DNA from 2 places in the Orrella sp. JC864 genome. Region 2 is predicted to be linked to the other one. Evidence: predicted binding sites of a transcription regulator. Region 2 holds the regulator's gene; the other holds the start of a gene.
The links. The regulator HrcA, encoded in region 2, represses chaperone genes, less so after heat shock. The targets are predictions, from matches to a motif close to TTAGCACTCNNNNNNNNNGAGTGCTAA.
Positions count from the first base shown of each region.

Region 1: a site for HrcA is predicted at 2,101-2,127, ahead of rpoH (RNA polymerase sigma factor RpoH). Genes of this name have one in related genera too.

Region 1 covers NZ_JBANET010000003.1:245,092-249,284, reverse strand. Annotated here, with positions in the region: gene V8Z80_RS04515 (IlvD/Edd family dehydratase) at 1-835, opposite strand, end outside; gene V8Z80_RS04510 (Bug family tripartite tricarboxylate transporter substrate binding protein) at 900-1,895, opposite strand; gene rpoH (RNA polymerase sigma factor RpoH) at 2,170-3,054, shown strand; gene V8Z80_RS04500 (cation:proton antiporter) at 3,346-4,193, shown strand, end outside.
Region 2 covers NZ_JBANET010000025.1:52,547-56,739, reverse strand. Annotated here, with positions in the region: gene recN (DNA repair protein RecN) at 1-487, opposite strand, end outside; gene V8Z80_RS18535 (NAD kinase) at 494-1,396, opposite strand; gene hrcA (heat-inducible transcriptional repressor HrcA) at 1,486-2,502, shown strand; gene hemH (ferrochelatase) at 2,541-3,638, shown strand; gene V8Z80_RS18520 (hypothetical protein) at 3,723-3,986, shown strand; gene grpE (nucleotide exchange factor GrpE) at 4,065-4,193, shown strand, end outside.

The DNA.
Region 1 (4,193 bases), on a different contig from region 2:
CCAGCAGCACGCGCAGGGCGTTCTCGAAGGCGGCCGGCGTCAGGATGCGCTCGGGCGTGAGCCGCTGCGCGATCATGCCCACCGCCTGGGCGCCGGTCCGCTCGGCGATGCGCATGCGATCGGCCGTCACCGCCGGCGGCGAGGCCGCGCCCGGCACCGTCATGCCCAGCGCCTCGGCGATGCAGGCCATGGTGCTGGCCGTGCCCATCACCGAGCAGGTGCCCACGCTGGCCACCAGCTGGTTGTTGACGTCGGCGATCTCGGCATCATCGATCTCGTCGGCGCGGTACTTGCCCCAGAAGCGGCGGCAGTCGGTACAGGCGCCCACCCGCTCGCCGCGGTGCGAGCCGGTCAGCATCGAGCCGGTCACCAGCTGGATGGCCGGCACGCCGGCCGAGGCCGCGCCCATCAGCTGGGCGGGCACCGTCTTGTCGCAGCCGCCGATCAGCACCACCGCGTCCATGGGCTGGGCGCGGATCATCTCCTCGGTGTCCATGGACATCAGGTTGCGCAGGTACATGCTGGTCGGCGAGGCGAAGCTTTCGTGCACCGAGATGGTCGGAAACTCCACCGGCAGGCCGCCGGCCAGCATCACCCCGCGCCGCACCGCCTCGACCAGTTGCGGCATGTTGCCGTGGCAGGGGTTGTAGCCGCTGCCGGTATTGGCGATGCCCACGATGGGGCGGTCCAGGGCCTCGTCCGAGAAGCCGGCGCCCTTGATGAAGGCGCGGCGCAGGAACAGGGAAAAGCCGGCGTCGCCGTAGCTGGTCAGGCCGCGGCGCATGCCGGTGGCCTGGCCGGCGCGGGTGTTCTTGGGGTCTTGCTGCGATGACATGGACGGTCCGGTGAGACAGGAAACGGGAAGAGGCGGGACTGTCCTGCCGTCCCGCCGGCGGCCTTCAATCGACAGTGATGCGGGCGTCCTGGATCACCTGCGCCCACTTGTCGACTTCGGCCTGCAGGCGCGCCCGCGCCTGGTCCGCGTCGGCGGGCGGGACCGTATAGGCGCCCTGGCCGAGCAGCTTTTCCTGGATGTCGGGCCGCTGCAAAAGCCGCACCAGCGCGGCGTTGAGCTGCTCGACGATAGGCCGGGGCGTTTGGGCGGGCACCAGCACGCCGAACATCGAGGCGACCTCGAAGCCGGGCAGCCCCGCCTCGGCGGCGGTGGGCACCTCGGGCAGCAGCGAGATGCGCTCGGGCATGGTCACCGCCAGGGGACGCAGCTGGCCGCTCTTGATGAAGGGCAGGGCGGCGGGCACGGTCTCGACCATGGTCTGCACCTGTCCGCCCACCAGATCGGTCATGGCCGGGCCGCTGCCCCGGTAGGGCACGTGCAGCAGGTCCACCTTGGCCTGGCGCTTGAACAGCTCGGCGGCCATGCGCTGCGGCGCGCCGGCCCCCGAGGAAGCGTAGGTCAGCTTGCCGGGGTTGGCGCCGGCGTAGTCGATGAGCTCCTTCAGGTTCTGCACCGGCACCTTGGGGTTGACCACGAACACCAGCGGCACGGCGGCGATGGTGGCCACCGGCGTCAGGTCCTGCATCAGCTTGTAGGGGATGCGGTCCTTCTCCAGCGTCGCCATGATCGAATGGGAGGTGATGGCGCCCATCAGCAGGGTATAGCCGTCGGGCTCGGCACGGGCCACGGCGTCGGCGCCCAGGTTGCCGCCGGCGCCGCCGCGGTTCTCCACCACGACCTGCTGCTTGAGCTCCTCGGACAGCCCCATGGCCACCACGCGGCCCACCACGTCGGTGGCGCCGCCAGGCGGGTAGGGCACCACCAGGCGCAGCGGTTTTTCGGGATAGGCGGCCAGGGCCGGCGCCAGCGGTGCGGCCAGGCCGCCGGCCAGCAGCAGGGCCGCGGCGGCCAGGCGCCGCCTTTTGGCGATATCGGGCATGTCTTGTCTCCGTGTTCTTGTCGGGCGGCGCTGGGGCCGCTGGCGACATTATTCAGGGCAAAGCCTGGCCCGAACCGTCGTTCCGGCTCGTTCAGAACGAAATATTGTTGAGCTTTGCCAGGCTGGCCGGCGAGCTGGCCGAGCCGGCTGCCGAGAAAAAGGGACGATCTCAATGGGGGAACTTTCCCTAGTGCGCGGTCTCCAATTAGCACTCACGACGCCAGAGTGCTAAGATGGTTTCATCGTCGCAACCCCCTTTACGGAGCGACCTGCAATGACTACTGCCAACCACGCCTTGGCCCTGTCCAGCGCCTCGCTCTCCAGGGCCATTTCCAATCCGGGTGCCCTGGGCACCCTGGACGCCTATATCGCCGCCGTCAACAGCGTGCCGGTGCTCACCGCCGAGCAGGAAACCGCCTTGGCGCGCGAGCTGCGCGACCACGACTCGATCGAGGCCGCGCGCCAGCTGGTGGTCTCCCACCTGCGCCTGGTGGTCTCGGTCTCGCGCCAGTACCTGGGCTATGGCCTGCCGCAGGCCGACCTGATCCAGGAAGGCAACGTCGGCCTCATGAAGGCCGTCAAGCGTTTCGATCCCGAGCGCGGGGTGCGCCTGGTTTCGTTCGCGGTCCATTGGATCAAGGCCGAGATCCACGAGTTCATCATCCGCAACTGGCGGCTGGTCAAGGTGGCCACCACCAAGGCCCAGCGCAAGCTGTTCTTCAACCTGCGCAGCATGCGCCCGGATGGCCAGACGCTCGATCCTTCCCAGGTGGACGCCATCGCGCGCGAGCTGAACGTGCGCCCGCAAGACGTCTCCGAGATGGAAGTGCGCCTGTCCGGCCGCGACATGGCCCTGGACAACCAGGACGAAGAGGACGAGCGCTACGCGCCCATCGCCTATCTGTCGGACGAGGGCGCCCAGGAGCCCACCCAGGTGCTCGAACGCCAGGCCTATGCCGACCTGCAAGGCAGCGGCCTGTCCAGCGCGCTGGAAAGCCTGGACGAGCGTTCGCGCCGCATCGTGCAAGCCCGCTGGCTGCAGGACGACGGCGGCGCCACGCTGCACGAGCTGGCCCAGGAATTCGGCGTCTCGGCCGAGCGCATCCGCCAGATCGAGGCGGCGGCCCTCAAGAAGATGCGGGCGGCGCTGTCGGCCTGAGCGCCGCGGGTCATTCCTGGACACAAACAGCCCAGATTTTTTTCCATCAAGGCCCGGAACTCGGGCGAGCCGGGGCGGACTAACCAGCATGGAGCGCAAGCGCAGGAGCCAAGCCTTGCGTTGCGGTCCGGACATCCGTCTCGGCTTCTCCTCTTTCCCCTCCCCCATGGGACGGATGTTTCAGGGGCACCTTCGCAGGTGCCCCTTTTTTTTGGGGCAGTTCGACCAGGACCCATTGCCAAAACCGCTATCCTAGGCAGGACAGCCGGGGCGCGCCCGGCAGGATGCGCAATGGAAATCGGTTTCCTGGTGTTCGGCCTGGCGGGCCTGCTGACCCTGGTGTGCTTCATGCCGCCGCTGGCCGGCCGGCTGAAGCTGCCGTATTCGGTGCTGCTGGCGCTGGTGGGCTGCGCGCTGGGCTACGTCGTGCACGTGCACGACTGGGCCCCGCGCGTGGTGGCCGATTTCCTGGACAGCATCGAGCATTTCGAGATCTCGTCCGAGACCTTCCTGATCGTCTTCCTGCCGGTGCTGCTGTTCGAGACGGCGCTGGCCATGAACGTGCGGCGCCTGCTCGACGAGATCGGCCCCATCCTCATGATGGCCATCGTGGCCGTGCTGGTCTGCACGCTGGTGGTGGGCTATACGCTGGCCTGGGTGTCGGACTATGGCCTGGTGGTCTGCCTGCTGCTGGGGGCCATCGTGGCCACCACCGATCCGGTGGCGGTGGTGGGCATCTTCCGCGAGGTCGGCGCGCCCAGGCGCCTGACCACGCTGGTCGAGGGCGAAAGCCTGTTCAACGACGCGGCGTCCATCGCCCTGTATTCGGTGCTGCTGGCCGTGCTGGGCGGCCAAGGAGAACTGAGCGCCCTGGCCATCGGGCAGGATTTCCTGGTGCAGTTCCTGGGCGGGGGCTTGGCGGGCCTGGCCATGGGCCGCCTGGCCGGGCAGCTGTTCGGCTGGCTGCGCGGCTGGCCCGTGGCCGAGATTACGCTGACGCTGACCCTGGCCTATCTCACCTTCTTCATTTCCGAGCACTACCTGGGCGTATCGGGCGTGGTGGCCACGGTCATCGCCGGGCTGGTGGTGGGGTCGAGCGGGCGCACGCGCATGTCGCCCACCACCTTCGAACACCTGGC
Region 2 (4,193 bases):
CCTTCCAGGCCTGGGCCACGGCCTGCCGCAGCTCGTTGTGCCCGCCGTGCGCATCGAGCAGGTCGCGCTGGGCGTCGGCGCGCAGCAGGCTCTGGTGAGCGTGCTGGCCGTGTATGTCGACCAGTTGGTCGCCCAGCTGGCGCAGCTGCGCCACCGTGGCGGGCACCCCGTTGATGTAGCCGCGGCTGCGGCCCTGGGCGTCGACCACGCGGCGCAGCACCAGCTCGTCGCCGGCGTCGATGTCGTGCTCGGCCAGCCAGGCCTGCTGGGCGGCGCTGGCCTGGAATACGGCGCTGATGTCGGCGCGCGCCGCCCCTTCGCGCAGCATGCCGGCGTCGGCCCGCCCGCCCAGCGTGAGCGCCAGGGCATCGATGAGTATGGACTTGCCCGCCCCCGTCTCGCCCGAGAAGACCGTAAAGCCCGGGCCGAAGGCGATCTCGGCGTGTTCGACGATGACGAAGTCGCGGATGTGCAGCGCGCGCAGCATGGTGTCTTATTCGGCTCCGTCGCCCGATTGCTGCGGCATGCGGTTCCAGTAGAGCTTGCGCCGCAGGGTGGAAAAGAAGCTGTAGCCGGTCGGATGCAGGAAGCGGATGGTGTGCGGCGCCCGGCGCACCTCGATGCGGTCGCCCGGCTGCAGGTCGGACCAGGTCTGCATGTCGAAATGCACGCTGGCGCCGTGGTCGACCCGGCCCATGGCCGTGAGCGTGAGCTGCAGCACGGCATTGTCCGGCAGCACGATGGGGCGGTGCGACAGGGTCTGCGGCGCCACCGGAACCAGCAGCATGGCGTTCAGGCCGGGGTGCAGGATGGGGCCGTTGGCCGAGAGGGAGTAGGCCGTCGATCCAGTGGGGGTGGAGACGATCAGGCCGTCGGCGCGCTGCGTATACATATAGGTGCCGTCCACGTCCAGCCGCACCTCGATCATGCCGCCGCGCCCGGCCCGGTTCAGCACCACGTCGTTCAGCGCCGAGGCGCGGAACATGACTTCGTCGCCGCGCACCACGCAGCCGGTGAGCAGCATGCGGTCCTCGGCCTCGAAGCTGCCTTGCAGCAGGCCGGCCAGCGCGTCCTGGGCATCTTCCAGCGGGATGTCGGTGATGAAGCCCAGCCGGCCGTGGTTGATGCCCACCACCGGCACCCCCAGCGGGGCCAGCTGGCGCGCCGCGCCCAGCATGGTCCCGTCGCCGCCCACGACCACCGCCAGGTCGGCGCGCTGGCCGATCTGCTCGTAGGTGGCGGCGTCAAAGCCGGTGACGCCCGTGTTGCGGGCGGTGTCGGCCTCGATGAGCACGGTGCGCCCGGCCTGAGCCAGCGCACCGGCCAGGGCGGTCAGCAGGGTGTCCAGCCCGGTGTCCTGGTAGCGGCCGATCAGCGCGACGGTGGGAAAATGCATGGGTCGGTGCGTAGCGAAAGGGGTTGCGCTGATTATAGGGGGCGCATGGCTTGTGGCGCTGGACACAAACGACCCATAAAATAGCTGTCATGGACGATCGTGCGCGCGCGCTGCTCAAGGCTCTTATCGAACGCTACATCGCCGACGGGCAACCGGTCGGCTCGCGCACGTTGTCCAAGGTGTTCGACCTGTCGCCGGCCTCGATCCGCAACGTCATGGCCGACCTCGAGGAGCTCGGCCTGATCCAGAGCCCCCACACCTCGGCCGGGCGCGTGCCCACCCCGCGCGGCTACCGGGTATTCGTCGACACGCTGCTGGCGGCCCGGCCCATCGAGCTGGCCCATCCCCATCCGCCCGGCATGAACGGGCTGCTGCCCTCGGCCGACCCGGCCCGCGCGGTCAACGCGGCGGCCCAGCTGCTCTCGAACCTGACCCGTTTCGCCGGGGTGGTGCTGGCGCCCAAGCGCGCCCAGGTATTTCGCCAGATCGAGTTCATCCGCCTGTCCGAGCGCCGGGTGCTGCTGATCATCGTCACGCCCGACGGCGACGTGCAGAACCGCATCCTGATGGTGCCGCGCGACTACCGCGAACAAGAGCTGCTCGAGGCCAGCAATTTCTTCAACCAGCATTTCGCCGGCAAGTCCTTCGAGGCGGTGCGCGCGGCCCTGGCCACCGAGCTGGCCCAGCTGCGCGAGGATATCTCCCGGCTGATGCTGGCCGCCGTCGAGACCGGCACCGAGCCGGTCGACGAGAACGAATCGGTGGTCATCTCCGGCGAGCGCAAGCTGCTGGACGTCTCGGACCTGTCCTCGGACATGGACCGCCTGCGCAAGATGTTCTCCATCTTCGAGCAGAAAACCGAACTGCTGCAGCTGCTGGACGCCTCCAGCCGCGCCCAGGGCGTGCAGATCTACATCGGCGGCGACTCGCAGCTGGTGCCCATGGAAGACATGAGCGTCATCACCGCCCCCTACGGCGTGAACGGCCAGGTGGTGGGCACGCTGGGGGTCATCGGCCCCACGCGCATGGCCTACGACCGCGTCATCCCCATCGTGGACATCACTTCCCGCCTGCTCTCGAACGCGCTCAGCCAGAACCCTTCCTGAACCCCGCGCCCGTTCCGGGCGCCCCTAGAGGTATTGCCGTGTTCCTGAGATCGTTCAAATACATCTGGCCCGAGCGCTTCCTGCCCGAGCCCGCCCAGGACGATCCCTTCGACACCGATCCGCCGCTGGCCGCGGCCGGGCCCCTGGGCGTGCTGCTGGTCAACCTGGGCACCCCGGACGCCCCCACGGCGCCGGCCATCCGCCGCTATCTGGCCGAGTTCCTGTCCGATCCGCGGGTCATCGAGATCCCCCGCTACCTCTGGCTCCCCATCCTGCACGGGCTGGTGCTGCGCATGCGCCCGCCCAAGCTGGCGCCGCGCTACGCGCAGATCTGGATGCAGGAAGGCTCGCCGCTGCTGGTCCATACCCGCCGCCAGGCCCAGGCGCTGGCGGGCGAGCTGGGCGCGCGCGGCCTGGCGGTGCGGGTCGAGGCGGGCATGCGCTATGGCAACCCTTCGCTGGCCGACGCGCTGGCGCGGCTGCGCGCGGACGGCTGCGAGCGTATCCTGACCGTGCCGCTGTATCCGCAATATTCGGCCAGCACCACCGCCACGGTGGTGGACCAGGTGGGCCGCGAGGCCGCGCGCCTGCGCAACCAGCCGGAGCTGCGCTTTCTCAAGCGTTTCCATGTGGATCCGGGCTACATCGGCGCGCTGGCCGGCTCGATCCAGGCCTATTGGGACGCGCATGGCCGGCCGCAGAAGCTGCTGATGAGCTTTCACGGGCTGCCTCGCTACTCGATCGAGCTGGGCGATCCCTATTACCGCGACTGCCTGCAGACCGCGCGCGCCGTGCGCGAGCGCCTGGGGCTGGCGCCCGAGCAGGTCGAGGTCTCTTTCCAGAGCCGGTTCGGCACGGCCCGCTGGCTCGAACCCTATACCGAGCCCATGCTGGCCGAATTGGCCCGGCAAGGTGTTACCGAGGTGGATGTAGTGTGCCCGGGTTTTACCGCCGACTGCATCGAGACGCTGGAGGAAATCGCCCAGGAAGGGCGCGAGGCCTTCCTGCGGGCGGGGGGGCGCCAGTTCCGCTACATTCCGGCGCTCAACGACGATCCGGCCTGGATCCGGGCGCTGGCCGACCTGGTTCAAACTCAGTTACAGGGCTGGGCCGGCGCGCCGGCTGGCCGGGGATAAACTCGATGGCATCCGGGCCGGGCGCAGGCGCCCGCCCGCCGTGCAAGCTTGCTTGCCGCCCGTGCGGCAGCCAGGAGTCCATTGATGAGCACCCCCGAGAACCGCAGGCCCTCCCATACGTCCAAGATCGGCACTTCCTCCGAACCCGGCCACGGCAAGCCCAAGGAGGACGCGGTCGAGCGCGAGCTGGACGAGGCGCTGGAGGATACCTTCCCGGCCAGCGACCCGGTGGCCGTGACCCACGATCCCGACCACGCCGCCCAGGCCGAGCGCGACAAGGTGGACAAGGCCTTGAAGGACACCTTCCCGGCCAGCGACCCGCCCCCGACCACCCCCCGAAAGCCCTGACCGCCGTGGGGCCTTGAAATCCGGGCCGCGATCCCCATGTACGGGGAAATCGCAACTTTTATCCCCGGAGGATGCCCCATGACGGCTACGAACGAGCCCGACAACCCCAGGCCCGACGAGACCGCCAGCCCCGCTGCTGCCCCCGGGCAGCCCGATATCCAGGCCCCGGCCGCGCAAGAGCCGGCCGGGCAAGACCCGCAAGCCCAG